DNA from 2 places in the Pseudorhizobium banfieldiae genome. Region 2 is predicted to be linked to the other one. Evidence: predicted binding sites of a transcription regulator. Region 2 holds the regulator's gene; the other holds the start of a gene.

Region 1 (14,995 bases), on a different replicon from region 2:
AGCCTCACGCTCCGCTTGCCCAATCGGACGTTCCTCTTCCAGATCCACCCTGAGATCGCGTTGGCGATCGTCGGCAGTATCCTCAAGTTTCGGCTGCTTGTTTGACTTGTTTTCGTCCCCACGCTCTTCATTGCGCTCAATGGTCTCGATCTCCGCGCGCAGTTCCGGATCTTCGTTGGCAACATCCCGGAGATAACCGTTTCCGGTAGCGGCGAGTTGAGCTGCATGATGAAGCGAAGCCTCAAGGCCCTTCTCATACTGCTCCCGGTTTTCGTCTCCGAGCTCGCCGGCTCCGATATGGGCGAGGCCGGAGCGATAGTGTTCCACATTTGCCATCGCATCGTTACCAGCCTCAACGACAGCCTCTCCATGCTTGGCAACAGCCGCCTCCCACTGAAGGTTAGCATTCGTCTGCTCTTGCACCTCAGATGCCGTTCTTTCCGGCGCGACGCCACTTTCTCTGGAGACGTCACCAGCAGCGTTGCGTCCATCCTGCTCATCAAGCCCACGCTCCTTCATTTCGAGCATCTGCCTGCGCAGATCGACGATCTCGCGAGCGAGGGAGGAAACTTCTTCGAAGCCTGACCGGTCCTCTGGACCAGTGCTGCGCTGAAGGTTGAATAGAGCCGTTTCAACAGTCTTTTCGTACGCTTCGAACTCTGGGCGTGTCTGCTCGCGCATGTCCTTGGCCTCCGACAACATGTCTTTGATTGCTACCATATTGGAGCGGTAATCACCGCCGAAATCTGCATGAATGACTGCACCAGCAGGCGATTGATGGGTTTGGGCAAGGCCGTTTTCCAGATAGGAGCGATGCTGAGCGGCGTAGGCCGCAACCACTGTGTCGCCGGCGTTGACTGCAATCTTCTGCCAGGTCTCCTGCGCTTTTAGGATGTACTGGCGGCTTCTCTGGCTCGTCGCTACCACGCGCCGACCAGCTCGCTTTGCGTCATATCGCGCCTGCGCCGGATCGCTGGTGCCTACATGCTCGGTTCGACCGTCATGCTTGACGGCGCGAACCTGATTTCGCGTGAAGGCTGGCGGCGTGGCGAACTCTCGCCGATCGGTCATTTCCATGTTGATGCCGTGGTCACGAGCCTTCTCGGCCATGACCTCACGCCATTGCCTGAAGGTGGCCGGAGTCGTCTCGATCCGGTCGCCCGATTCCGAACGCATGGTAACGATGGCATGAGCATGAACATGCGGCCGCTTGCCCCCCTCCCCTGCTTCTTTCGGATCGCTCTCCGGATCGTGCATAGCGAAAACGTACCGATGGCCCGCAAACTGCTCAGCCAGGAAGTCGCGAACAGCTCCTTCGAAAGCGACAGCATCCGTGCCGGCACGCGCCGACATGATCACGTGCATCACGTCACGGCTCTTGCGGCTGTGCAGCTCATCCCGCCATTCCTTTTGCACCAGGTCGCCCGCAGCCTTGTCATCGGCAATCGAGCGTCCCTGATCGTCTCGAACGTCGTTCCGCTGCGCGATCAGGTCTCGCAACTTGGCAGCGCCATATTCCACGCCATTGCCATAGCCTGTGAACGAGAAAGCCGCGGGGGCCTCTTTAGCAACGGCGCTGGCGTCGAAACGCTCCTGAACGATGGCGGCCGCCTTCGCGTCAGCCGTCAGCCGCTCGCCCTGCCCGCTGCGCAACACAACATAGCCCTCGACCTTCAGCGATCCGTCGTTTCGGGTTTCGACAGAGTAAGCGTAGCGTCGATCACCAAAGCCACTGCTGAGAATGTCCCGCACCTGCTCATGCGGGTTCGAGCCGCCGGAAACGCTGACCTCGACGCTAAACGCGCCGATATCGCGGCTCTCGGTCCTGTTTTGGAAAAGGTGATCCCAATCGCCACGGAGACGCGCCAGCTCCTCACGGCCACGCAACGTCTCGCCGTTCTCGTTCTCAACCTTCAGCTCCCCCCCTCTGGAAACATAGTTGAGCATCGAGCCGACGCGGGCGCCACCACCGTAGGAAGCCAGTTTGACAACTGCTGGCTGGCTCCCTTTGGCAACGCTCGCAAGACGAACGTCCATTGATCGCATAGCACCCGAACCGGCAGCCATCGTCCTCGAAGGCGATGACACGTTGAATGCCGAAGTCCTCACCTCTCCCCTAGATCCCGACCCGCCTTTAGACATCCCAACCTGGTGCTGCAGATTCTTCAGTCTCTTCTCAAGCTCTTCCTCGACAGCCCTCCCACGGCCGCCGAGCGTCATTTCGTGCAATAGCGCCGCGCGCCTTTGCTCCCATTCGCTTGTGAAAGTGCCGAAAAAGAACTCCACGGCCTACACCTCGCCTCGGCGCTCATGCCCGGCACGGCGCGAGAGTGTCCGCAGCTCACTCATTACAGCCGCCTGAATCCGCTGGACATTGCCAAGGTTGATGTCCAGCTCTGAGGGATGGACACCCTTTCCTGCATTCAGGGAGCGGGCTACCTGATTTAAATTGATGCCGATCATCCGCATGTCTTCGAGCAACGCGGCCATGATCAACCTGTCTTCCGCAGTCAGAATGGGTCGAACGCCAGCACCCTCGAGGAGCAGCGAACGGAAAAAAGCAGACACACTCATACCGGCCGACTCGGCCGCTTCTTCGATGGCCGAATGCTCTGCATCGCTGACGCGCACGTTGATTAGACGCCCCTTGCGTTGCTTGGCTGTCGGCACTTCGACTGTGTCCTCACTCATCAATCAACTAGGCCTTCCCGGAGCTTTGCGACCCTCATCGTGGGCTTGTCCCACGATCGCAATGCAAAATGTAAAACATTTTTGCGTATCCTGCCACGCCTAACCTAAAGCACTACCCCATAATTTCAACCAAATTCCACCTCTTGATTGGCTCCGCTTCGCTTCGCACTCTTTCCGTTGGAACGCTCACCAGGATTCACCGCCAAAACCGCTTCTGAAGGCCTTTGTCTGTCCCTCGTACTCAGGCGAAAGGGACGCTTCGCTCTTCGCCCTTGCGCCCTCCGTGCGAGCGCCAAAGACGGCCTCACGCGGCTCCGGGGTTCACCATTCGACCTAAGCACTCGATTAAACCACACGACTAACTCGTGTGGTTTTATTGATGTCCAGTAGCGTGCGGTCACACGCACGTTCTGATCTTAACCTGCGTGTTGTCACATGGTAGATTCCCTTTGATGTGAAGATCTTGACGACGATACTTATGTTCCGATCGAACACACGTCAGACCGCTAGGGACGGGGTGAAGTCTTAGACAGGAAGTGGATCGTGAAATGGCAATTTGCATGTCGCTGGTAAGCGGCAAGGGCGGCGCGGGGAAGACGACCGCCGTAATCCTGATCGCCGGGGAATATGCGCTTCAAGGTAAGCAAGTGCTTTTGGTTGATGCAGACGGACGACAAAACCTGAATGAGTGGTGGTCCCGTTCAGAGGCGAAGGACAACAGGCCAGACGGCATTGAGCTTCGAACGGCAGTAACTAACGCATCACTTCAGCATATTCTGGAGAACGAAACCGCCGGGTTTGACGTCGTGTTAATAGACTCCCCCGGGCAAGACACCGTGCTACGGGACACGATCATCGCCGGCTCGGACATCGTTATGACCCCGATCCAGCCAAACCAAGACGAGATCCTTGCTGCCGGCCAGGCAGCAATGGACGTGGCTGACACCTGCGATCGTACCGGGCGAAACATTCAACATCTCAACTTCAGAACCCGGATCACTCTCCCCGGCCGCTCACTGGAAGCTTACCGCCTGATCCGCCCCTTCATCGCAAACCTGCAAGAGCAGGGATATGATTCACACCTCCTTGATACCGAGCTGTATGAGCGAAACCCCTATCGGGACATCAGACTGGGATATGGGACACTGCAAATGCTTGAGCTCAGCGACTCGGTCAGAAAGGCCCGGAGTGAGGTTATGGGCATGATGCAAGAAATTGAACGTTTCCTAACAAACGAGGAAAAGAGGGCGTAAGATGGCTAAAGGGACTTCCAGTATATCTGATTTTCCCGTTGCACCGCGACGGTCACGGGGGAATGTGCCCAATTCAATGTCGCAGCCGGCTATAGACAACGAAGCAGAAAACTTGGTGGCCAGCGATCATCCAGACCAGGTTGCTATCGAAGAAGCTCCCGCGAAGGTCCCTGACGTTCAAGTGCCACAACGGTCGAGCTTGATTCTGCCATCACCGGAGGCTCGCCGGGAGAGAGCGACGAGCAGATCGTTAGAGCGTGAGGCATCCAGAATACGACTGCAGGAGCTGAAGCAGAATAAAGCGCGGGAGAGCAAACACTTCGTCAACTGCCCCCTTGATTACGATACTAAGAAACGTCTGGAGCGAGCAGCCTCTGAAAACGACTTGAAAATGACGGTGATCGTCAAGGCCGCGATCGACCAGTTTCTGAAGGATAATGGTTATTGATCCTCGACCTTCGATTCCTGGGCGGGGTGGCGCTAGGCGCAACCCTTGGATTTTTGATCAACCCTGAAGCGACGGAGAAGGTCGGGATCGATATTCGCGCCATAAAGAGAACTTTACTCAGTGTCGGCGCCGCTCCACCGGAGCCTTTTAAGCAAACCGACTGGCCAACGGACGATCGCGCCAAACGCGAGCTGTTCCGGTTTGCAATGTGGGACTTCGAGGAACACGGACCGAAGTCTGAGATCCGGATCACAAGATGCATCAGCATCGACCAGTTCTCCCTAGCTTGCGAAATGCGCGTGAAGTTGAGTTGGGTCAGCGAGGAGAGGATCCTCGAAGGCATTTTTCAACCCAATGCCCGAAGCTGGAATCTGATTGCTGCGAAGGCGGTGAACAGGAATGCTCGCAGTCAAACTTGACTCGAGGCACAACGCGCCTCTGAGTTGCGCATTTCGATCCCAAGAGAGCAATGTTACAGATCATTCCCCCCAATATTGTTAGGTTTGTGTGACTGGCGCGCAGGATGACAGTGCCTTAATGGCACGTTATGGTGCGTGATATCTGCCACTGGCGGATTTGGGGACTGAGGGAATACCGACGGTGCGGAATCTATCCGACTATATCAATTCAAGGGAACTGGTTGAGACCACAGATCCAGATTTCCAGAGACCCTTGTACCGCCAGGAGGGCTTCGACGGCATTGTCAGCTTCGGGGAGATCGACGCAAAGCTTTCCGCATTCCTCTTAGACGAACGTGCGAAAACTGGTTTGACCCAGAGTGATTTCGCGACCTTGGCTGGTCTCGCACGAGTGGTTTATAGCCGCTATGAACTGAACATTTCGCGCCTTACCGTATCACGAATGATCCACCTTTCCGAGCTCCTTGGTTTCCTGCCAATGCAGATGATTCATGCTGCGGCACCTCATCTTTACGGCAAAGATCCTCAAGAGGCCGATGATCGGGTTGAATTGTTCAGACTTATTCATGACCTCCCCCACGACACCATACGCAGTTTGATTGGCATAGTTGGCCAATTGACGCCAAGCGATGTTCTTGAGGCTCGACAGAAAGCGGAAGCGGAGGCTGACGCGCAAGCTGAGGCTGAACGCCAACGATTGAACCGAAAAGCTGCGAGAGCCAGCAGGAGAGGCCGTCCGCCTGGTCGCCCACCAGGTCGCAAGTCATCTACAACCGAAACACCTACAGACGAATGAGAGCTGAAACCGATCGTAAGTGCTGTCAATGTAGGAAGGCTGACTTCAGGCCTTTTCCATCGAGACCTCACCCTAGTGCGTCAGCACAGCCCCTCACCCTGCTTTCCGGCCTCCGTTCGTATTGGCACGCATCAACGACATCAGCATTGGTCCGAGCCCGAACTCCCCTGCCCTCGCTCGACGCGTGAGATCGCGGAGATATCCACCTGCCGAATTGATATGCCCTGCCCTCTCCAGGATTGCAGCCATAGCAACCGCCGCGTTCTCCGGCCCCATCACCTCACACGCTTCCTGGTAAGCCGACGGGCTAACACCAAGCATTGATCGAACCACCACCGCGGCCCCCATCAGCTCGCGCCAATGGTAGATCGTCCCCCCGGGCCCGTAATCCAAAATCTGCGGGCAGGCTTTCAGGACCATCGACAGCGGGAACGACTTCATCTGTTCCGGCTTTGCCAACGGCTGAGCAACCGCTTTGGGTGCTACTTCCAGCTCGACGGCTCCGCCCTGCTCTTTTCCAGAGCTAGGTTCAAGTTCATAGATGGATTCGGGTTTTGAATTCTGTATGTGACAGCCATTTTGAACAGCATTGCCGTCCATATTTTGAGAATCTAACTGATTTTCCAGAAGGTTGAGGATTTCGGTGCGCAAAAGCTGCATCTCGTCGAGGATTGCCTCCACCTGGCGACGGTCAGGATTGCGGGGGAGTCGGCTGACAATGCCGACATACATGTCTTCGATGGCTTCCCAGTCGCCGTCGGCCCCCTCCTCCATCGCGGCGGAAATTAGCTTGCGTACATCACGCCGGCAGATAGTCAGCGCCTCTTTGGCTCGTCTGAACTGCAGGCGCTCGGCAGCGACTTCCTGTGCCAGACCTGCAAGTTCCGCAGCGCGAGCCAAAAGTGGAGAAAGATCGAATCCAAAAGCCTGCTCGATATCGCCACCCTTGTCCCGGTGAGCGTAGCGCTTGCCGTTCGGACTATCCTTGCGCTGGATGAGCCCGGCCTCGACCAAGGCAGCCAAATGCCGCCGCAAGGTCGTTCCGGTTATGCCGTGCGCTCTGACAGACAGCTGAGCATTGGATGGAAAGACCACCAATCCACTATCGCAGTTGAGCTCGCTCTCTGGATAAAACGTCAGCAATGCGTCCAGCACAGTCAGCGCCCTGTCCTGGAGGCCAAGGCGTTCACGGGCCTCACAAGCGTCGCGAAACACTCTCCATTTTTCGACCGGGCGGCTTGGTTTCGTCTCGGACGTCTGGAGCTGCCTCTTTACAAGAGCAAGCACAGCCGGCCGCCGCCCAAAGGGCGTCGTCACATTTCCCGTCTGCATATTCCTTCACCTTTCTTCAGGCAAAAGAAATCCGCTCACCAAAACGATGCCAAAGACTCTTGACTGGGATTCATGGAAATGCGATTCTCGATCTTGCTAGGAATTGAGAGAGGCTTCCATGACGGAAACGTTTTGGGGGCCTTTTTCTTTTGTCGCGGTCTCTCCTCTTGACCAATTAACGAGTGTCTCGATCACACCTCTTGGTGAGTTCGATCTGAACGATTGTTGTATTCGCTTAGAAGATCAGGCATTCGGTCCGCGAGCCAGCGCGCGAAAGCGCGTTCCTGCTTCGGGATTGAGACCGTAGTTCCAGCCGAATTACTCTTCATGCGGCCAAAAACTCGGTCACCCACGGCGAAGTCAACAATCTCTTCAGCTGGCTCCGTAGTCACTTTGTCGGCCGCTGAACTTGCAGCTCGTATCGCTTGGGCAATACGGCTGGAGCTGTCAGCGCCTCGAAACTCGACCGTGTCGATTATTTTACGAACACGTGCTGCGCTGCTCGGATCTTTCAGCAACTCGGCAAATGCGGTCCATTTCGGTCGACCAACTCCCTTTGCTCTTCCGATCGCAAGAATGATGTCTTCGGGAACCGCCTCCGTCACTCGAAAAAGATGCGATATTGCCGCTTCTGAAGCTCCCAAGATTGGGCACATGGCGCGATGGGAAAGGCCAGCACTTTTCAGCTGTACGGCCCACATTGCCTGCTCAATCCAGGTCAGGTTTTCCCGAACACCATTCTCGAGTGATTGCTCTTCAATCAACTGCCGATCGGAAAGTTCTCGAACATAGGCTCGGATCTTTATGGTCTCTGGGCGATCCGATTCTGCCATTATGGCCTTGATCGCTGCCCATCGACGGTAACCGTAGGCAAGCTGGTAATGATCCGCTCTCGTCGGATGCGGCCGAACAAGAACTGGAATTTTTTGGCCTTCACTTGCGATTGAAATCTTAAGCGCCTCGAGCTCTTTGGCCGCGTCCTCGTCGTTGCCAAAGCGATCTCTATAGGGGGAGCGGTCGATACGGTCAGGATCGAGTGAAATGACACTATCTTCTGTGAGCTGTGTCAGTGCCCGACCCACATTGGAAATGACAGGTGAAGAGTGCCGCCGCGCCAGGGAGGGCTTGTCGGACGCGTCCGAACACACAGGAGATTCCGTCCGGCTTTCGGCGGCCGCCATTCGCTGAAGGATGCTTTTCTTCATGTGCTACGTCCCCAAACTTTGTGAACGAGGTCGAGGATCTCGGAGTTAACTCGGTCAGCGCTCTCAATTGCGCGCTTCAACGCTTCACGACCGACCTCACCCGACTCAAGCTCGTATAGGGTCTTCTTCGCTACCGCTGCACCGGCGATTGCCGTCGATTCGAGCGCCTCCGCAACGAGTACATCATCACCAAACAATCGGCGCATGACTCCGGACATGTACTTCTGCGGCCCGTCATTCGGGTTCACGCGCGTGAGCAGGAAGCGGAAAAAGTCATGCTCGAATTTAGCTCCAAACTGCCCCAGCACCTCCGATAGATCGGAGATCATGATCAGGAACTGATTGCACGATGCAACGTCGAGCATCGCCGGGTGAACGGTAATGATTAAGGACGTGGCTGCATAAAGAGCAGCGAGTGTCGAGTATCCAAGGGACGGTGGGGTGTCGATGATAACGATATCGTATCGATCATCGACGCGGGCCAGGGCACTGCTTAACCGCTCGAAAAACAAACCCAGGTCATCTCTTGTTTTCGAGGTCAGATAGGACGGGGTATCAAACTCAAAGTCCATTAGCTCCAGATTGCCAGGAACTAGATCGACACCTGGGAAATAGGTTGGCCGGATCACTTCAGCGAGCGGCCGCCTCTCATTGTCATATCGAATGGCTGCATAGGCTGTCTGGTTCTCGCCGAGATCGAACTCGGGCTGAATACCAAATAGCGCAGTCATCGATGCTTGCGGATCAAGATCCAGACACAAGACCCGATAACCCTGAAGCCCTAGAAAATGTGCGAGATGGATAGAAGTGGTTGTCTTGGAACTACCACCTTTAAAATTCGCCGTAGCAATTACCTGAAGCTTTTCCCCTTTGCGACGATGCGGAAGCAGCTCGCCAGCTTCGTCAGGACGAAGTTCGGCCAGGAATCGCCTCAGTTCCTTGACCTGCTCTATCGTGTACGTTCGCCTATTGTTTTCTGCGCGCTCGGGCAAAGGCCCCTTCCCTTCCAGCGTCAACTGGCGAAGAGTACTTTCCGGAACCTTGAGTAGCCTCACTAGGTCAAGGGTTGAGAATGTCCGGCCAAATGTTTTCTGCGCAGAGGGTGGATAGACAGCTTCACGCATATCGTTCAGCTCCGCAGAGAGTTTCGAGGTGTAGACCTCGATCTTCGACGCAGTGTCTCTGACGCTCTGAGAAGCTGGCTGCAACATTCAAACCTCTTGACGGTTCTGATCACTTTACGAGATCATTTCCGTCAGGGATGCCAGACTGACTCCGATTCTTCAAGGCGTTTTTCGTTAACAAGAAGTTAACGCATCCAGGATGCCCGACTTTACAGTTGTAAAGTTTTGGATCGATGCGCATGAGGCCCGACAGTTTTGCTAGGGCCCCTACCCTGTAGAAGAGCTGAATTGTCGGAGATAGTCAGCGACTGCCTGAGCCTTCGCGGCGGCAGTGATGACTGCACGTGAATCCTGCTTCAGCACCTTGAGCCAGTTTTCAACGTAAGTCGCGGTGTTGTCTCGCGGATCATGCTCAATGCCAAGATCGGCGCAGACAAACGCGGCTGAGATTTCGGCAATAAGCTCCTCCATTGCGTAGGTCTCGCTCCCGAACCGCCCGCTAAGGTCACGATCAAGGCGTGATTTTGCGCCGCTCCAGTGCCCGAGCTCATGAAAAATCGTGCTGTAAAGATGAACCTCGCTGAGGAACCGACCGCGCTCCGGCATTTGAATGTCATCGGGGCCAGGGCGATAGCAGGCTTGCTTTCCGCCGTAGGCTATCTTTGCGCCTGTGGCCCGAATGAAGGTTTCGACATGGTCGATAACCGGAACCGGCTCGATCGGCGCCGCCTCGGCCGGGCTCTTGAAGCGGTCAGGCAGGTTGTCGATCTGCTCGACGTTGAAGACGGTGTAGCCCTTGAGATAAGGGATTGCACGATCGTCCGCCTCCTGCTCCTTCGGCGTGAAGGTGCCGTACTTGACGACGAGGGTTCCTTGTTCGCCCTTGCGGACCTGAGCACCAAGCTCCTGAGCCTGCCGGTAAGTCATCCATGTGTTTTCGTCGTAGCCGGCGAGTTGCCCGGAGAGCCACAGCATGACCACGTTGATGCCGCGATAGGCTTCGCCGGAGGCGCGGAGCGGCGTAGCCGACCTGCGGCTGTTTCCGCGCCATGGCCAGATCCAAGGCTTGGTGCCGGCCTCGAGCTGCTGAATGATGGTGTCGGTGATCCGCTGGTAGGTGTCCTTTACGCTCTGCATCGCCGTCTCCTGTTCGTTGGTTGACGGCAAAGATCCGAAGATAGCGAAACGACCCCATGCACCCGTAGGGCCGCAACGGAGTGTAGGACCGCGCAAGCGGTTGAATGGGGGAGGGGCTATCGTAGTTTGTCCGTCAAATCATCCAACGGACAGGGGAGAGCGCAGAGCTCCGGCACCCCGGCCAATGACACAGGCCCTCACTGCAGCGACCGGGTCGCAGGTCAGCGCTCTCGGTCGTCTTGGTCGCGGTTTCGCTGGCGATCGACAAACTGCTGCGCTTCGATAGCCTTAAGCTCGGCGTTGATGTGCTGCGACTGAGGCTCTTGGGCCTTTTGCTGACCTGGCTGCGATTGGGCATCTTGGACCTGTTCCGGCCGCCCCAGAGTCTTGAAATCAGATCGAGCGGTGAACTTCACCTCCTCGTCGTCGGGAGGCATCCGCTCGGGAAGGTCAGCGCGGTCAACGGCCACAATCCCCCTGTCGGTCACGAGGCTCGCCACGCGATTGTCATGCCCGAGAACCTGTCCTTCGATCACTTCGCCCGGGCGGGCCGTGCGGATGTTGTGCTCGAACGGTTTCTCGCCAGCCTGCTCAAGATCTGACATGGCACTGCGGATAGCCTCGCGGCGGTTAGGATCCATCGCATCCTGGATGAGATGCTTCATCGCCGGACTGGACGGATCATTGGTGGTCTCAATGGATGCCTCGATCATGCGAGGCTTGGTGATGACGGTAAGATCGATGTCATGACCGTAGGTGCGGCCCAACGAGACCACTAGCGCCTCGTTTGCCCTTCCATTGCCTTCCCGAAAAGCGTGAACGTAATTCAGCTCAGAAAGGACGTGCGCGGCTTTCTCAGCAAATTGCTCAGGTGTCGCAGCTCTTAGGCCCTGATCGTCTCTGGCGGGCCTCAGCGCCTCGTTGAGGCCCATTTCAATCCGCGAACCGTGCAGGAAGGTCGTGTCGCCCTTCGAAAGCCCACCTACCGGCTCTACCCGCTGCCCATCGACGACAGGACTTTCATTGCGCGTATGTCCTGCCCATTCATAGACATCCTGAAAGATGTAGCCGTGCAGAGCCTTCAGATGCGCTGCGTCGTGATTACCGGTAGGGCCTTTTCCCTCGGCGAGCTCCGTTTGTCTCAAAGCCGTAAAAGCGTATTCGGCTTCACGCAGCGCTGAATGGCTCCTGATATCCAGTTTGTTCTTCAGAACATCCTTGAAATCCTTATCCTCTGAAGTGTTGGGATAGGTGTAGGAGCCTTTGGCTTCATCATCGCGGACCACGCGAAACCTCATGCAAAAAGGCCGCCTGAGATCACAGGCGGCCGCGACAAATCTCTAGGTGATGATCAAGCCCGCTTGAAGCGGGACAGCAGCTCTTGGCGCATTTCCTCGGAAGTGATGTCTCCCGCAACGTAACGGCCGTTTGCTTCTTCCAAAACCGGATCGCCGGTGTAACCCTGCCGCATGTTGGCGGCGCGAGCCTGATCGACGGCCTTCTTCCGGGAAGCAACAGCTTCCGGAGAGCGATCGGGGCGGGGGGCATGAACGTTCATCGGCAAAGCCTCCAGTTACTGCTCAACTTAGCATGAAACGCGCCGAATATCCAGCGAAAGCGAGGAAATCCGGCTCTTTGAGGGTGGAAACCCGATCAGAGATCGGGCCTCCAAGAGCAATCAATCGCGCGGTTCCCACTCGATGATGGCCTGCAGTGCCAGGTCATCTTGGCCGGGATAGCGACCCAGGTTGGCATTGAAGCCGAGGCGCTTGATGGAGAGCGTGTAGTAGGGCTTCCCTTCGCCGCTGGTCTTCTTCCAGATGCCGCCAACTTCGATGTCGTGGCCGCGAGGTGACTTGGCATAGACGCGATGCGTCGGAGCCTTTTCGTTTGTGGAGTCGAACGGTGTAACCTTGATGTCCAGGTCCCGGTCGATGGTGGAGATGAGGCCGGTTCCCTTGGCGTTGTCGATGTCGTCTTTGTCGAACTGGATGAAGTTGGTCATGCTCATGTTAATCACTCCTCTATGGTGGTTGCGATGATCGTTCATAAGGCACGGCGAAAAGCGGTGCGCACCGTAGGCCGGAGCGCAGCGAAGGAGGCTGGGCGGCGGAAAATTTTGTTTCGCGAGGAAGCCAAAGGCGGGGAAAATTTGGAGACGAACAGCTTTGCGCTAACCGCGTCGCCGTGCGAACGGGCATCAAGAGCAACCACTTTGGAGGTGTGGGGCCTGAGCGCTTGCAGCAATACGTCACCTCGACAAATGGGACATCTACACTGGTAGCGGGCGGGATTGAGCTGAATGCAGCCGAACCAGCAGCCTGAAACAAGAGGCTGGGGTAACCGATGGTTTCGCCATAACATGAGATCTCGCCATCTGTTGCCCATATGAGCGCCCCAGTCGTTCAGTTGCCGGAATGGCTGCGGCGATAGGAGGAGGGCGGTTCAACCTGGGCGCCCCACAAGCCTTGGCCTCGCTGTCGGGCACGATCCTCGGCGTGGCGGTACTGGCTCAGGTCGATCGGGTGGGATCTTGGCAGATAGCGCAACAGGAGGCTGGCTTGGCCCGCCTTCACCATTTCAAGGCCAATATCCGAGCCATCGACGAAGCACTGGCCGACAAGGCGTTTGTACTGGTCTCGATCGACTTCAATGCAGCGGACATGCTTGCCATCGATCAAGCTGGCGAGGAACCGTCGTGCCTCGATGCCGCACCTCCATATCGCGCCATTCCTGAAGCCGGTTTGATCGCGCTCACAAGCATCAATAGCCGCAATGCGGATCCTCTGCTGACGAATGCTGAAGGTGTCTCCATCAATCACCCGCGCCTGGCCTGAAAAATCGGCCGACGCAGCGGAGGCAGTGAACAGAAGCGCAGCCAGCGCGGCTCCCACCAAGCGAATATTCATCAAGTGCGCGCCTCCATTGAATTGCGGGCTGCCAGCCCAAATACCGAGCGGTTCAGGTGAAGCTCTCCGCTCGCGGCGCGGTCTGTCATGGCCCGCAAATACCCGCCCGGCGAGCTGATTTCTGCGCGCGTGTATTTCTCAAAGGTGAGAGCGATCGCAACGGCAGCCGCCTGCTGGCCCATTCGGTCCACGGCCCGCTGGCGCGCATCCTCGGACACGCCGGCGATGCGGCAAAGTTTGGGAGCGATCCGGTCCAGGTCCGCCCAACTACGCGGGGGCTGGTAGCCATATTCGGCAAGGCTTGGCGTAGCCCGCCACACATCTTCCAGCGCCACAAGTGAAGGCCGCACTTGCAGTTGCCTATTGCTTTGGCGCGAACGGCTCCCCAGGCTTTCCTCAAAAGCCCTCTTGCTGGCGGAGCCAGCCCTTAACGAACTGATTTGTTCGCCGTTAGGCGAACGCCGTTCATCATTACGAGCTTCAAAAGGTCTTGGGGTTGTAATCTGTATGTGCATGTCGTTTTCGACATCCGCGCATGTCAGATTTGCATCTATGTCGGGCGCTTGCGGGGACCGATTCACGTTGCGCAATCGGTCGGCAAGCCACTCCAAAAGCATTGTTGCCTTCCGGCGGACATGGGCCGGTGCGTGCTTGGCCGATCCTATGAAGGCCGCGATCTTCTCAACACGGGACCCGATCCGCCCGAGAATGGCTTCCCCTCGCTCGGTTGAGGACGCCAGAGCATATCTCGCGGCACGCAGAGCGTCCCGGAAGCGACGCGCCGCGCTGTCGCGCACTCGAATCTCTTCCCGTTTCTGGCGCACCAGCTGATCAAGTTCATGGTGCCGAGCGATCAGGACACGCAGATCAATGCCGCAGGCGTCGGCAATATCACCTTCGCCGTCACGGATCGGGTAGCGCTTGAAATTCGCACTGTCCTGCATGGTGACAAGGCCGAGGTCGTACAATCGGGAGAGAATCCGGCTTACGCGCCCTGGCGACTTGTTGATGTCATAGCCGAGCTGTCGGTTCGACTTGTAGACGATCGGCCGCCCTCCTTTGTCGAAGGCGTCTGCCTTGGCGGTCGTTATGATGGCTTCCAGCAACGCATATTCTGCGGTCGTAACCATCCCGATTGTCATCAGGTTTCTTGCAAGTACCGCCAGCTGGCCGCGCGTCACCGTTCCGATTTCCGTTGACTGCGCCAGTCGCCGGAATTCGGCTCGCTCCTTCGTCATTCTGCGACCTGTCGGCCGCTTGTGTTGTGTGGGTTCCCCCATCGTCCGTCTCCTGTCAGAGGCCAGACAAAGCTCCGCCGTTCACCGAAAAGGTGTTTTGATTATTGACATCGGAGGGGAGGTCTGCGAGAACGGTTTTGGCTTATTATTACCGAACTGCAGACCGCTTCCGGATTCTTCGGGAGCGGTTTTTCTTTTCTGGGCCGGGTGTGATCTCCAAAAAGCTGTTAGAATGTGTGAGTCGGAATCGGTTACGGTTCCGCTCGTTACGATTTGTAGCCTGAGATACCGGATTGATGCAAGTTGACACATTTCCGCGCTGCTGCGCCGGTTCAGCCGACATCTGAAATAGCGCTTACGTTTCAATTTGTTAGCATGCTTTTCCGCGTCTTCGCTCTCTTCACACTGAAATCTGGAACGTTTCCAGAGTAGGATTTACCCCC
Region 2 (14,995 bases):
CCGTGCGGGATCGGGATCCCGGCCGGACAGTTGCTGCCAGCGGGCAAGGTCGACGCCCTCGGTCAATCTCAGCCCCATCAACAGCAGTTCGTCGGCCTGCTCGTCGCGGCCGAGGTCCTCCTGGTCCACAAGGCCGTGTCCCTGTTGCTCTACGAGTTCCAGCCATGTCTCGGGACGCCGTTCGGTCGCTGTCCCGATCTTGGCCGCGCCGCGTGTGAGGCGGCCGTGTGCTCCCGGCCCGATCCCCGCATAGTCGCCATAGCGCCAGTAGGTGAGGTTATGGCGGCTTTCGGCGCCCGGTCGGGCATGGTTTGAAACCTCATACGCCGGCAGTCCGTGACGGGCGGTGATCTCCTGCGTCGCCTCGTAGAGGTTCGCAGACTGATCGCCGTCGGGCACGACAAGCTTGCCGGCCTTGTGAAGGCCGTAGAACGGCGTGCCTTCCTCGATGGTGAGCTGGTAGAGCGAGAGGTGGTCGACGGCATAGGAGATCGCCTGCTCGAGCTCGGCCTCCCATGCCTCGACCGTCTGCCCTGGACGGGCATAGATGAGGTCGAAGCTCATGCGGGGAAAGATCTCCCGCGCCAGGCGGACCGCCTTCAGCGCATCGGTCACGTCATGGAGCCGGCCCAGAAATTTCAGGTCGGCATCGTTGAGGGCCTGCACGCCCAAAGACACGCGGTTTACGCCTGCCGCCCGATAGCCGCGGAACCGCTCCGCCTCGACGCTGGACGGATTGGCTTCCATGGTGATCTCGATCCCATCCGGCACATGCCAGTACCGGGCAATGCCGTCGAGGACTGCGGCGACCGTGCCCGGCTCCATCAGCGACGGCGTTCCGCCGCCGAGGAAGATACTGGTAACGGTCTTCGGCCCGCTCATCTGACGCATGGTGGCCATCTCCCGCAGGAAGGCGGCGGTAAAGCGAGGCTGGTCGACAGGCTGGTGCCGGACATGGCTGTTGAAATCGCAGTAGGGACACTTCGCCGCGCAGAACGGCCAATGCACATAGATGCCGAAGCCGGGTTCCCCGGTATCGGGCAGAAGGGGCGCGTCGGGGTTGAACGGCACTCAGCTCTCCAGGCAGGTTTCCACGAAGCGCTTGAATGCGCGGGCGCGGTGCGAAAGCGCATCGGAACCCCCGGGCTTCCAGCCGTGCTTTTCTTCCGAGCTCATCTCGCCGAAGGTAGTGTCATAGCCCTTCGGCTGGAAGACCGGGTCGTAACCGAAGCCCTTGTCTCCCCGGGGCGGCCAGACGACGCTGCCCTCGACCTCGCCACGAAAGAACTCCGTATGGCCATCCGGCCAGGCAAGGCAAAGCACGCTCACGAAACGGGCGGTGCGCTGCTCGGCGGTGGTCGCCCCGCGCTCTAAGAGCGCCTTCTCGACCTTCTCCATAGCCATGATGAAATCGCGGCTGCCGTCCTCGCGCTCTGCCCAGTTGGCAGTGTAGACGCCCGGTTGCCCATCGAGTGCATCGACGACGAGGCCGGAATCGTCGGAGAGCGCCGGAAGGCCGGATGCCGTGGCGGAGGCCAGTGCCTTGATAGCCGCGTTTTCCTCGAAGGTCGTACCGGTCTCGGCCGGCTCCTCCAGCGCCAGTTCAGCCGCAGATTTCGCGCTGAAGCCGAACGGAGCAATGAGCTCGGCGATCTCGCGGATCTTGCCGGCATTGTGGCTGGCGACGACGATCGTCCTGGTGTCGAGTTTGCGCATGTTCCTGATTTCCTCAGCCGATGGACCAGAGGCCCGGTTCGGCGCATTCGAGACTGTTGCCCGCCGGATCGCGGAAGTAGATCGACCGGGCGCCGTTCGGCCATATCACGTCGCTCTCGATCGCGACGCCTGCCTTCTTCAGCGTGTCGGCGACAGCGTCGAGATTGCTGCGGGCGACCCGAAAGCAGGCATGGCCTGCACCTGTCGCGCCATGTGGCGGGACTTGCGGCCCGTTCTCGGCAGGCGGCTTCACCGTCTCGTCCGGATTGAAGACAAGCAGCACGCCTTGCCCGCACCGGAAGAAGACATGGCGGTTGCTGGCCCGGACGATCCGCTCCAGTCCCAGGATGCCGCCGTAGAAACCCTCTGCCGCATCGAGATCTTCGGCATAGAGGGCGGTCTCGAGCATCCCTTCGATCAGCATCGCGCTCTCCGGTCAGGCAGTGATGGCCTGCTTCTGAAGTGCCACCAGTTCCTCGGTCCCCGCCTTCGCCAGCGCCAGCAGTGAAAGGAACTCTTCCTGGCTGAACGGTGCACCCTCGGCGGTTCCCTGTACCTCCACGATACCGCCCGTGCCGGTCATGACAAAATTGGCATCCGTTTCGGCGGCGGAATCTTCGAGATAGTCGAGGTCGATGACCGACTGTCCAGCGAAGATACCGCAGGAGATCGCCGCGACGTGGTCCTTCAGGACCTTGTCGAGCTTCGTCATCGAACGGGCTTCCATCCATTTCAGGCAGTCGTGCAGAGCAATCCAGCCGCCCGTGATGGCAGCGGTTCGCGTGCCGCCGTCCGCCTGGATGACGTCGCAGTCGATGGTAATCTGCTTTTCCCCAAGCGCGCTCAGGTCCACCACGGCGCGAAGCGAGCGGCCGATCAGGCGCTGGATTTCCTGGGTGCGCCCGCCTTGCTTGCCGGACGCAGCTTCGCGCTTCATCCGATCACCGGTCGCGCGAGGCAGCATGCCGTATTCGGCCGTCACCCAGCCCTTGCCGCTGTTGCGAAGCCATGCCGGAGGCTTCTCCTCAAGGCTCGCGGTGCAGAGGACGTGGGTGTCGCCGAAGCGGACGAGGCAGGACCCTTCCGCATGTTTCGAGAAGTTGCGCTCGAAGGAAACCTTGCGCATCTGGTCGGTTTTTCTGCCTGAAGGCCGCATGTCATGCTCCTGAGAATTTCCTAGGCGTTCTACGGACGTCGCCCGGCATTTGCAAAGGAAAAGGGGCAAGGCGTGTCTCGGAGCGGTCCCGAAGGCGCGCAGAACTTCCGTATGGCGAAGACCGCGCCGGATCACTATATTCCACCCAGACAAACCGAGGGCTTCAAGGGAACGATGGGATTGATGGAACGAAGGGAAAGCGGCGCGGTGCTTGACGACCGTTCGCGTGAGATCTTCAGACGCATCGTCGAAAGCTACCTTGAAACCGGAGAACCACTTGGTTCTCGAAATCTTTCCCGCCTCCTGCCTATGTCGCTGTCGCCGGCATCTGTCCGCAATGTCATGAGCGATCTGGAAGAGCTCGGCCTCATTTATTCTCCACACGTCAGCGCAGGTCGATTGCCGACCCAGTCCGGCCTGCGCTTTTTCGTCGATGCCTTCATGCAGGTTGGTGATCTCTCGGAGGAGGAGCGGACGAGCATTGAACGCCAGATCCGCCCGGAGGACCGCGACCGACCGCTTGAGAGCCTGATGCACGATGCCAGCCGGATGCTCTCCGGTGTCTCGCGCGGCGCCGGCATCGTCGTCACCACCAAGAGTGATCCTATCCTCAAGCATGTAGAGTTCATCCGGCTGGAGCCGACCAAGGCCCTGGCGGTCCTGGTAGGCGAACATAACCAGGTCGAAAACCGGATCATCGACCTGCCTGCGGGAGTGACCTCCTCGCAACTGACAGAAGCCGCAAACTTCCTGAATGCTCATCTGACGGGCCAGACTCTCCTTGAGCTTCGCGCCGAACTCGAGAGGCTGAAGACGCAGGTTCAGACGGAGTTGACCGCGCTGTCGCAGGATCTCGTGCAGCGCGGCCTGGCCGTCTGGTCCGGGACGCGCGAAGACGGCAAGCCGAACCAGTTGATCGTACGCGGGCGCGCAAACCTGCTCGAAGGAATGACGGGTCTCGACGATCTGGACAGGCTGCGCCTGCTCTTCGACGATCTGGAGAAGAAGGACAGCCTCATCGAGATACTGAACCTTGCCGAAAGTGGGCCGGGCGTCAGAATCTTCATTGGGTCGGAGAACAAGCTCTTCTCGCTCTCGGGCTCGTCCCTGATCGTCGCGCCCTACAGGGATCAGGAAGAACGCATCGTGGGGGCCGTCGGCGTGATCGGCCCGACACGGCTTAACTATTCGCGGGTCGTCCCGATGGTCGACTATACCGCCCAGCTTCTGGCGCGCCTGACCCGGAAGCCACGATAACACCCCATTCTCGGACCAGCCTTGATTTTTGAGGTCCAAACCTCGATATCGGGCACGACTTTGTGAACTAAGATACCGGAGATGGTCATGACCGACGAGACAAAGAAAACCGGACCTGACGCGGGCAAGCACGAAACCGCCGCGGAAAATGCTGCCGAGGCTGTGGCATCGGGGCAGCAGGATCAGGAGACGGTTGAGGGTGGTGAATCTCGGATCGCCGAGCCTGATCCCATCGAGGCAATCAGGGCCGAAAATACCGATCTTCGCGATCGTTTCCTGCGTATGGCCGCCGAGATGGAAAACCTGCGTCGTCGTACGGAACGCGATGTGAAGGACGCGAAGTCCTATTCGGTCGCCGCCTTCGCGCGTGACATGCTGGCCGTCTCCGACAATCTCCGTCGGGCGATCGATGCCGTCCCGGCCGAAATTCGTGCCGCGGCCGACCAGAGCCTGACCTCGCTGCTCGAAGGCGTGGAAATGACCGAACGTTCGATGCTGTCTGCGCTCGAACGCCACGGCGTGAAGAAGATGGACGCCGAGGGCCAGAAGTTCGATCCCAACTTCCACCAGGCCATGTTCGAGATCCCCAATCCCGAAGTGCCGAACAACACCATTCTCCAGGTGGTTCAGGCGGGTTACACGATCGGTGAGCGTGTCTTGAGGCCTGCCATGGTTGGCGTTTCCAAAGGGGGGCCGAAGGTCGAAGGGACCACCGCCCCCGGCGAGAGCGAAACGACGAACGGCTGACAACCTCTCCGTAAACGCAAAATAGCCGCCCGCTGCCATAGGCGACGGGCGGCTATTTCAGTCTCAGTTCTGTTGTCAGGCGGCGGTTGCCTGTTCCTGGTTCAGGAAGGCGTAGATCGCCGATGCCGAATCCGTCTGGCGAAGCTTCGCGACAAGTTCCTGGTCGCGCAACACGCGGGCGATCCGCGAAAGCGCCTTAAGGTGGTCTGCTCCGGCCCCTTCGGGAGCAAGCAGAAGGAATACAAGGTCGACGGGTTCATCGTCGAGAGCCTCGAAGTCAACGGGCGTTTCAAGTCGCGCGAAGACACCGCTAATGGACGAAATACTGTTAAGCTTGCCATGCGGAATGGCCACGCCGTGACCGACGCCGGTTGAACCCAACCGTTCCCGCTGCAGAATGACGTCGAAGATCTCCCGCTCGGCAACCCCGGTGAGCTTGGAGGCCCTGGAGGCCAACTCCTGCAACAGCTGCTTCTTGGAATTTACTTTCAGGGCGGGAATAATCGCATCTTGCTGTAGCAAATCTGCCAAAGCCATTCTCTTCTTCCTTTTTACCACCGCAAGGTGGAGGGAGCGTCGTCGCCGACGCTCTCCCAGAATCGTTAGCCTTTGATATTGGTGGAGTCGATCCAGCCGATATTGCCGTCGTTGCGGCGATAGACGATGTTCAGGTCTTCCTTGCCGGGGCTCCGGAAAAGCAGGACCGGCTCGTCCGTCATGTCCAGGGCCATGACAGCGGTAGCGACCGACATCGTGCGCAACTGCTTGGAACTTTCCGCCACGATGGTGGGCGCGAAATCCTCTGGCAGTTCCTCGTCTTCTTCCGGAATGGCATCCATGACGGTGTAGGCGATCTCCTGGCCGTTGCCGTGGGAACCGCCATGATGGTCCTTCAGCTTGCGCTTGTAGCGCCTAAGGCGCTTCTCGATGCGCTCTGCGGCGGCATCGAAGCTCAACTGCGGATCGTTAGCCTGGCCTGCTGCATGCAGGACAATGCCGGTATCGAGATGTATCTTGCAATCGGCTGAGAAACGCGATCCGGATTTCTCCACGATCACCTGACCTGCGTACCCCCCATCGAAGTACTTGGCGACAGCCTCGCCGATCTGGTCCTCGATCCGCTGGCGGAACGATTCACCGATCTCCATCTGTTTACCAGATACACGCACACTCATGGATTGGTTCCTTCTTATCGTGACTTGCGTGTTTCAGTCTACGCCAACCATCCACCTCATCCAAGCGCTTCACGCGGCACCGGGATGTTTTTAGGAGGCATGGCGAGTGGGTAAGGGTGCTTGCTTTTGTCCGTTGCAATTGCGGCGGGCTTCTACGCCTGTGGACCTCTAAAGTCAACGCATCCCTAATGGACGCCCCAGAGTAGAAGGTCTCCGGTGACCCTCGCCGGCTCTAAAGCCCTTTGCCAACTGCCGGGGCAATTGCTATTTGCAGCGAAACGTCAACCGATCGGATGTGCAGTGAAAAACAGGGAAAAACGCACGGAGCGGAGACCCGGCACGAGCGGCAGCCCGCGTTCCGCGCGCCCCCGTCCCGGCGGGCCGGCAAAGGGAGAGCGCGAGGGAGGATCTGTCGCTGGCGGCCGAGCGGCGGCCGAGCCTGCGCCACAGCGGCCTCTTATCCAGCGGGTCGGCGAACGCCCGTCTGAGCGCGTGCCGGTCATACTCGAGTCACGCGGCGCCGGGGACTTTCACCTGATCGACAGCGGCAATGCGTTGAAGCTCGAGCAATATGGGCCTTATCGGATCGTGCGGCCGGAGGCGCAGGCGCTCTGGCAGCCGTCGCTCCCCCCTTCTGTCTGGGAGAAGGTCGATGCCGTCTTCACCGGAGATACGGACGAGGACGGCATTGGACGCTGGCGCTTTCCGAAGGAGGCGCAGGGAGAAACCTGGCCCCTGTCGCTGCTTGGCGTCGATTTCCTCGGCCGGTTCACCTCTTTCCGCCATGTCGGCGTGTTCCCGGAGCAGATCGTCCACTGGGAGTGGATGAAGCAGCAGGTCGAGAGTGCTGACCGCCCGCTCAAGGTGCTGAACCTCTTCGGTTATACGGGGGTTGCCTCGCTTGTCGCGGCAGCTGCCGGCGCCGAGGTCACCCATGTGGACGCATCGAAGAAGGCGATCGGTTGGGCTCGCGAGAACCAGGCCCTGTCGCGCCTGGAGCGGGCGCCGATCCGATGGATTTGCGAAGACGCCATGAAGTTCATCCAGAGGGAGGAACGGCGAGGCAACCACTACGATATTATCCTGACCGATCCGCCGAAGTTTGGCCGCGGTCCCAATGGCGAAGTCTGGCATCTGTTCGATCACCTGCCCCTTATGCTGGACGTCTGCCGCGAGCTGCTCTCTCCGCGCGCTGTCGGTCTGGTGCTGACCGCCTATTCGATCCGGGCGAGCTTCTATTCGATCCACGAACTGATGCGCGAGACGATGCGCGGCGCGGGCGGTGCCGTGGAATCGGGAGAACTGGTCATCCGCGAAACGGGCATCGACGGCGGTGCTGTCGGTCGTGCCCTGTCAACCTCCCTATTCAGCCGCTGGGTGCGCGAATGAGCAATGATCACCACAACGAGGGTTCTCGGCGCGTCGGCCAGGTAAAGGAGGTGACCAGCCTCTCAAACCCGATCGTCAAGGATATCAAGGCGCTCAGCAACAAGAAGGATCGCGAGCAGAGCGGGACCTTCATGGCAGAAGGGCTGAAGCTGGTCATCGATGCGCTGGAACTGGGCTGGACTATCCGGATCCTCGCCTATGCGAAGGCCGCCAAGGGAAAGCCTCTGGTGGAACAGGTAGCTGCCCGCACCATCGCCAAGGGGGGGCTCGTGCTCGAAGTCAGCGAGAAGGTCCTCTCCTCCATCACGCGTCGAGACAATCCGCAAATGGTGGTCGGCATTTTTGAGCAGCGTTGGACACCGCTTGACGACCTCCGGCCGAGCCAAGGGGTGACCTACGTGGCCCTCGATCGCGTCCGCGATCCGGGCAATCTGGGCACGATCATCCGCACCGCGGACGCGGCCGGTGCCTCTGGCGTGATTCTGGTCGGGGAATGTACCGATCCCTTCTCTCTGGAAACCGTCCGCGCCACAATGGGATCCGTTTTCGCAGTCCCGCTCGCCAGAGCTACCACCGAGGAGTTCTTTGCGTGGCAGAAACGTTCGGGGGCCCAGGTCGTCGCAACCCATCTCGCCGGCGCGGTTGACTATCGGACAGTCAATTATGAAAAGAAACCGACGGTCCTGCTGATGGGTAATGAACAATCAGGTCTTCCCGAGGCACTGGCGAAGTCCGCCGATCGACTGGTGCGCATCCCACAGCAGGGCAGGGCAGACAGCCTCAATCTTGCGGTCGCGACGGCGGTCATGCTCTTTGAGGCCCGCCGTCATCTCCTGAAGCTGGAGGACGCCGGATGATCGTAGCGACTGCTTCCAGGTTCTCACGTCCGCTCGTCGCCGTAGTGCTTATCGTCATTGCCGTCGTGCTGGATCAGGCGGTCAAGCTTGCGGTCGAAGCCTATCTGCCGCTGGAAGAGGCGGTTCCTATCCTGCCGATGCTGGCGCTCTACCGGACCTACAATCTCGGCGTCGCCTTCTCTCTCCTGTCGGGAATGGAGAGGGAGTTCATCATCGGCATGCGGGTCGTGATTGTCGCCTTCGTGCTCTGGCTCTGGCGCCGCACGCCCGGGGAACGTGGTTTCGCCCATCTCGGATTCACTCTCATCGTCGCAGGCGCGATCGGCAACCTGATCGATGGGTTCGTCTATGGCCACGTGATCGATTACATTCTCTTCTATACGCAGACCTGGTCTTTCGCCGTCTTCAACCTTGCCGACAGTTTCATATCGATCGGGGCTGCCCTGGTCATCCTGGATGAGCTTCTGGGGTCGCGGAAGGCTGCCCGCGCCAGCGAGAGCGAGTAGAGATTTGTTAGCTTTGCAGGTGCAATGTTCGGGGAAACTGTGCCGGGCCATTTCCGATGCGTTTCCCCTTTGCCACCTTGAAGGATCGCCTGCCGCGGCTGCGTGACAGCTGCTCGGTCTTTATAGATCGCATTTCCGGCAGGCGGCTGCGTGACGCAGAAGCGGAGAGCGCCGCAAAATCCCGCCAGATTGCCACGGTCGTGCACGAACTGCGAACGCCGCTGAACGGCATCCTCGGCATGACCCATCTTCTCGGACAGACGCGGCTTACCGCCGAACAGCAGAACTATCTGAGCGGCATCCGCCAGTCGGGGCATGCGCTGGTCCAACTCGTAGAAGATCTCCTAGACTTCTCGACGCTCGAAGCGGGACGCTTTCGCCTCAACAACCGGACCGCTAGCATCCGTCAGCAGATCGAGACGGTCGTGGAAATGCTCGCACCGCGCGCGCATGAGAAGGGCATAGAGCTCGCCGCGACGGTTGCTGCAGACGTACCGGAACTGCTTGAGTTCGATCCCGCCCGTCTTCGGCAGGTGCTTTTCAACGTGATCGGCAATGCCGTGAAGTTCACGGAACGCGGCGGCGTCCTGATCAGCGTCCGCGCGGACGGTTCGGACGTCGTCATCGCCGTCGCCGACACTGGTCCCGGAATGGATGCCGATGCCCGGATACGGCTGTTCCGCGAGTTCGAGCAGATGGGTAATGCGGCCCAGCGCAGTGGCGGAACAGGTCTCGGGCTTGCGATAGCCCTTCACATATTGCGGGAACTCGGCGGCAACCTCTTGGCGGTGAGCGAGCCTGGCCTGGGCACCACCTTCACGGTCCGTTTCCCGCTGACGCTTGCCGAGGATGCGCCGGCGGGCGCTACTCGGCGAGGAAGCTTGCTGGAGCGAAATCGGGTCCTGTTGCTGGCACCGGCCGGGCCGGCGGCCACGGCAACCGTTACGACGATCGAAACGCTGGGGGGAACCTGCCGCCATGTCGAGAGTACGGCGGATGCAGCCGAGCTGCTCAACGGTGATCTAGCACTGACGCCCTTTACCGATCTGATTGTCGATCATCGGCTGGCGGCCCAGCCGATAGATAGCCAGATGAGCGGTCCGCTGCACCGCATCCTCCTCGTCAACCCGGAAGAGCGGGCCTCGCAGCCGCAGGAGCTGTATGACGCTTGGCTGATACGGCCGCTGCGTGAGAAATCGCTGATCGATGTCCTGTCCGGCCGCCTCAGGGGCTCTCGGAGCCGCGACGAAGCAAACCTTTCGGCCGGATCGACAACCGAAGCGATGAACTCACCTGCAGTGTCGAGGCTACATGTCCTTGTCGCAGAGGATGATCCCGTCGGAGCGAAACTGGTCAGCGCTGCTCTGAGGAAAGGGGGCCACCGCGTGGATGTCGTCGACAATGCAAGATCGATTCTCGATCATGCCGCGATACCGGACGGTCGCCCCGATGTCATTGTCACCGACCTTCACATGCCGGGTATGCCCACGATGGAGGCACTGGCTGAACTGCGGCGGCATGAAGCTTTGAACACTCTTTCAGCCACGCCGGTCATCGTGCTTTCCGGAGATGCTTCAGGACAGTCGCTGGTCGGTTCGGAAGCACTCGGCATAAGCGCGCGGCTCGGGAAGCCGACGGACCCTCAGCATCTGCTGCAACTGGTCGAACAGTTGGCCTCGCGTAAGGTGGCGCCAACGGAACTGCATTGACGGGCGGCTCTGCCCCAACCTATTGTGACACCCATTGTCATTTTTCTGTTGCGGGAAGATGATTATACGGCGGTGAGTTGAACCTGTGGGGCAAATCACCATGGCGCTAGACCTTCTGAAGCATGACGTGAACGCGAACCCCAGCCAGACTCTGGTTCAGCAGCCGGCCGAGGAGATCCTTGGACGGATCGGCAGTCTGGAAACGCGGCTTGCGCGGACGGCGCGTGAAGTGGATGCGGCACAGGCCGTCCGCTACCGCGTGTTCGTGGAGGAGATGAAGGCACAACTGCCCCCAGAGGCGATGCGCCTTCACCGTGACATCGATACCTTCGATGCCATCTGCGACCATCTCCTCGTCATCGATCTTGCCATCGAGGGTGAGATCGAGGACCAGATCGTCGGCACTTACCGCCTGTTGCGCCACCAGGTGGCCATGTCCCATGGCGGCTTCTACAGCGCCTCGGAGTTCGAGATCGAGCCGTTGCTTGCGCGTCATCCCGACAAGCTGTTCATGGAACTGGGTCGCTCCTGCGTCCTGCCGGCCTATCGGACGAAGCGGACAGTGGAACTTCTCTGGCAGGGCAACTGGGCCTATGCGCTGAAGCACGGCATGGCTGCCATGTTCGGCTGCGCCTCCTTTCCAGGGATACATCCGGAGGAGCATGCCCTGGCGTTGTCTTTCCTCCAGCACAATGTGAGTGCGAAGGGCGAATGGGCCGTAGCGGCACGCCCGGACCTGCGCCGGGAGATGGACCTCGTGCCGCCTGAAGGGATAGACACGCGCAAGGCGCTGGCGGCCATGCCGCCGCTGATCAAAGGCTATCTCCGCCTCGGCGCAATGATTGGCGACGGCGCGGTGGTGGATGCGGCCTTCAACACCACCGATGTGCTGGTCGTGTTGCCGATTTCCGCGATCTCGAACCGCTATATCAACTACTATGGCGCCGATGCCGGACGTTTTGCCAGCTGACCGCTAACTCCCCGCGTTGTAGGCGGCGATCGCCGCCATGTTCACGATGTCGGAATCCTTGGCGCCCATCGACGTGATCTGCACCGATTTGTCGAGCCCAACCAGAAGCGGGCCGATCACGGTCGCCGCGCCCAGTTCCGCCAGCATGCGGGTCGAGATAGATGCCGAATGAATGGCCGGCATCACCAGGACATTGGCCGTGCCGGAGAGGCGGCAGAAGGGATACTGCTCCATTCGCTGCGGATTGAGTGCGATGTCGGCGGCCATCTCACCATCATACTCGAAGTCGACACGGCGACGGTCGAGGATCTTGACCGCCTCCCGCACACGCTCGGAGCGTTCCCCGGTGGGCTGGCCGAAGGTCGAATAGGCGAGCAGGGCGACGCGTGGCTCGTAGCCCATGCGGCGCGCAACCCGGGCAGCTTCGACGGCGATATCCGCAAGCTCCTCCGCCGTCGGCATGTCGTGAACCGCCGTATCTGCGACGAACACCGTCCGGCCGCGGGACAGGGCGAGCGACACGCCGATGACGCGGTGGCCCGGTTTGGTGTTGATGCAGCGGCGAATGTCCTGCAGCGCCGTTGCATAGTTCCGGGTCGTGCCTGTGACCATTGCATCCGCGTCACCGACGGCAACCATGGTCGCGGCGAAGTGATTGCGGTCGTTGTGGATCAGGCGCTGCACGTCCCGCAACAGGAAGCCTTTTCGCTGCAGGCGCTCGTAAAGATAATCGATATAGGCGTCCACACGCGTCGAGATGCGTGCGTTGACGATTTCGATGTTCGGCCGTTCGAGGTCGATTCCTGCCTTCTCCGCCGTCGTTCTGATGACGTCATCGCGCCCGAGCAGGATGGCAGTACCGAGTTGGTGATGGGCAAAGGAGACAGCCGCCCGCATCACCTGCTCCTCCTCGGCCTCGGCGAAAACGACACGTTTGGGGAGGCGGCGCACGCGCTCGTAGATACCTTGCGTCGTCGCTGCGATCGGGTCGCGCCGAGCCGACAACTCTCGCGCATAAGCGGCAAGGTCCGGAATATTCTTTTGCGCAACGCCGCTTTCCATCGCGGCTTCTGCAACCGCGACCGGAATGGCAGAAATCAGCCGCGGATCGAAGGGCACGGGGATGATGTACTGGGATCCGAATATCGGGCGGTTGCCCTGGTAGGCGGCCGCGACATCGTCCGGCACGTCCTCGCGCGCCAGACTTGCCAGCGCCCGGACGGCGGCGATCTTCATCGCATCGTTGATCTGTGTGGCCCGCACGTCCAGCGCACCACGGAAGATATAGGGAAACCCGAGGACGTTGTTGACCTGGTTCGGATAGTCGGAACGGCCGGTCGCCATGATCGCGTCGTCGCGGATGCGGGCCACCTCCTCCGGCGTGATCTCCGGATCGGGATTGGCCATGGCGAAGATGATCGGCCTGTCGGCCATCGAACGGATCATCTCCTCGGAGAAGGCGCCCTTCTGCGAAAGCCCGAACACGACATCCGCACCGTCCATCGCCTCCGCCAGCGTCCGCTTGTCCGTCTTGGCGGCATGAGCGGATTTCCACTGGTTCATTCCCTCGGAGCGGCCCTGGTAGATGACCCCCTTGGTGTCGCAGAGGATGATGTTGTCCGCGTTGAATCCCATGGCCTTGATAAGCTCGACGCAAGCGATCGCAGCAGCACCGGCGCCGTTGCAGACGAGCCGGGTATTTTTGAGGTCCCGCCCAGTCAGTTCCAGGGCATTGACCAGGCCGGCGGCAGCAATGATCGCGGTCCCGTGCTGGTCGTCATGGAAGACGGGAATGTCCATCATCTCGCGCAGGCGGCTCTCGATGATGAAGCATTCGGGCGCCTTGATGTCCTCGAGATTGATGCCTCCGAAGGAGGGGCCGAGGAAGCGGACGCAGTTTACGAACTCGTCGACATTTTCCGTGTCCACTTCCAGGTCGATGGAATCGACATCGGCGAAGCGCTTGAAGAGGACGGCCTTGCCTTCCATGACCGGCTTCGACGCCAGCGCACCGAGATTGCCAAGTCCCAGGATTGCCGTTCCGTTGGAGATCACCGCCACCATGTTGCCACGGGTGGTATAGTCGTAGGCGGTGGCGGGATCGGCGGCGATTGCCTTGACCGGCACCGCGACACCGGGGGAGTAGGCCAGAGACAGATCCCGCTGCGTCGCCATCGGCTTGGTTGGGTTGATCTCCAGCTTGCCGGGCCTGCCCTCGGCATGGAAGGCGAGCGCTTCGCTTTCCGTTACGGATGTGCGCGTTCGGGCGGCCTTCTCATTCACTGGCATTCCTCCTCCCAGCTTCCTGTGGGCAGCCGTTCTTCTGGCTGCGGCGGCTGTTGTCTTTCCGGGGCCAACATCGATAGTGTCGGCAATTCCCCTGCGCAACAAAAAACCGGTTCCGTGACGCAATTTGAAAGATTCTCCATCGACGCGCTGACCACGGCTGAACTGGCCACGGCAGAAAGCCGCGCATCGGCAACGCCGATGATGGAGCAGTATATCGAGATCAAGGCGAACAACCCGGATTCGCTCCTCTTCTACCGGATGGGAGACTTCTACGAGCTCTTCTTCGAAGATGCGGTAGAGGCGTCCCGCGCGCTGGGGATCACGCTGACCCGCCGCGGGCAGCACATGGGCCAGGACATCCCCATGTGCGGCGTCCCTATCCACGCCGCCGACGACTACCTGCAGAAGCTCATTTCGCTCGGCTTCCGGGTGGCCGTATGCGAGCAGGTCGAGGATCCGGCAGAGGCGAAGAAGCGCGGTTCGAAATCGGTGGTGAAGCGCGACGTCGTCCGGCTCGTGACGCCGGGAACGCTGACCGAGGAAAAGCTGCTTTCCCCCTCGGAATCAAACTACCTGATGGCGCTCGCACGTATTCGTGGTGGAGCCGATCCTCAGCTGGCGCTAGCCTGGATCGACATCTCGACCGGCGTCTTCCGGCTTGCCGAAACCGATCAGTCGCGACTTCTCGCCGACATCCTGCGGATCGATCCACGCGAACTGATCGTGCCAGACACGATGTTTCACGATGCCGAACTGAAGCCGGTGTTCGACGTTCTGGGCAAGGTTGCGGTCCCGCAGCCGGGCGTTCTCTTCGACAGCGCCAGCGCCGAAGGGCGCATTGCCCGCTATTTCAGTGTCGGCACCCTCGACGGTTTCGGCAGCTTTTCCCGGGCAGAACTGGCGGCGGCTGCGGCTGCGGTCGCCTATGTGGAGAAGACGCAGATATCCGAGCGGCCGCCGCTCGGCATTCCCGAGCGAGAGAGCGCCGCCTCGACCCTCTTAATCGACCCGGCCACCCGTGGCAATTTGGAACTGACGCGGACCCTGTCCGGTGACCGGGACGGGACGCTTCTTAAGGCCATCGACCGGACCGTGACTGGCGGCGGTGCCCGCCTGCTTGCCGAGCGACTGATGTCGCCGTTGACCGACCCGGTCCAGATCAATCGAAGGCTGGATTCGATCTCCTTCCTTATCGACGAGCCGTCGCTCTGCTCCGAGCTCCGA

What was found. Region 2 encodes HrcA, which represses chaperone genes, less so after heat shock. Its sites were predicted from a motif close to GTTAGCACTCNCNNNNNGNGAGTGCTAAC; they were not measured.
Positions count from the first base shown of each region.
Region 1: a site for HrcA is predicted at 2,853-2,881, ahead of NT26_RS20805 (DUF6290 family protein). Genes of this name have one in related genera too.

Region 1 covers NZ_FO082821.1:60,922-75,916, reverse strand. Annotated here, with positions in the region: gene NT26_RS20810 (relaxase/mobilization nuclease domain-containing protein) at 1-2,286, opposite strand, end outside; gene NT26_RS20805 (DUF6290 family protein) at 2,290-2,691, opposite strand; gene NT26_RS20800 (ParA family protein) at 3,252-3,944, shown strand; gene NT26_RS20795 (hypothetical protein) at 3,946-4,392, shown strand; gene NT26_RS20790 (hypothetical protein) at 4,389-4,811, shown strand; gene NT26_RS22525 (helix-turn-helix domain-containing protein) at 5,065-5,607, shown strand; gene repC (plasmid replication protein RepC) at 5,701-6,939, opposite strand; gene repB (plasmid partitioning protein RepB) at 7,131-8,144, opposite strand; gene repA (plasmid partitioning protein RepA) at 8,141-9,355, opposite strand; gene NT26_RS20765 (ArdC family protein) at 9,536-10,405, opposite strand; gene NT26_RS20760 (Fic/DOC family protein) at 10,627-11,691, opposite strand; gene NT26_RS20755 (antitoxin VbhA family protein) at 11,757-11,963, opposite strand; gene NT26_RS20750 (DUF736 family protein) at 12,084-12,416, opposite strand; gene NT26_RS22520 (thermonuclease family protein) at 12,811-13,314, opposite strand; gene repC (plasmid replication protein RepC) at 13,314-14,552, opposite strand.
Region 2 covers NZ_FO082820.1:2,303-17,297, forward strand. Annotated here, with positions in the region: gene hemW (radical SAM family heme chaperone HemW) at 1-1,071, opposite strand, end outside; gene rdgB (RdgB/HAM1 family non-canonical purine NTP pyrophosphatase) at 1,072-1,716, opposite strand; gene NT26_RS00020 (VOC family protein) at 1,730-2,140, opposite strand; gene rph (ribonuclease PH) at 2,153-2,872, opposite strand; gene hrcA (heat-inducible transcriptional repressor HrcA) at 3,047-4,129, shown strand; gene grpE (nucleotide exchange factor GrpE) at 4,217-4,876, shown strand; gene ptsN (PTS IIA-like nitrogen regulatory protein PtsN) at 4,952-5,413, opposite strand; gene hpf (ribosome hibernation-promoting factor, HPF/YfiA family) at 5,479-6,051, opposite strand; gene NT26_RS00050 (class I SAM-dependent methyltransferase) at 6,352-7,440, shown strand; gene NT26_RS00055 (TrmH family RNA methyltransferase) at 7,437-8,297, shown strand; gene lspA (signal peptidase II) at 8,294-8,803, shown strand; gene NT26_RS00065 (hybrid sensor histidine kinase/response regulator) at 8,860-10,512, shown strand; gene olsB (l-ornithine N(alpha)-acyltransferase) at 10,613-11,482, shown strand; gene NT26_RS00075 (NADP-dependent malic enzyme) at 11,486-13,771, opposite strand; gene mutS (DNA mismatch repair protein MutS) at 13,970-14,995, shown strand, end outside.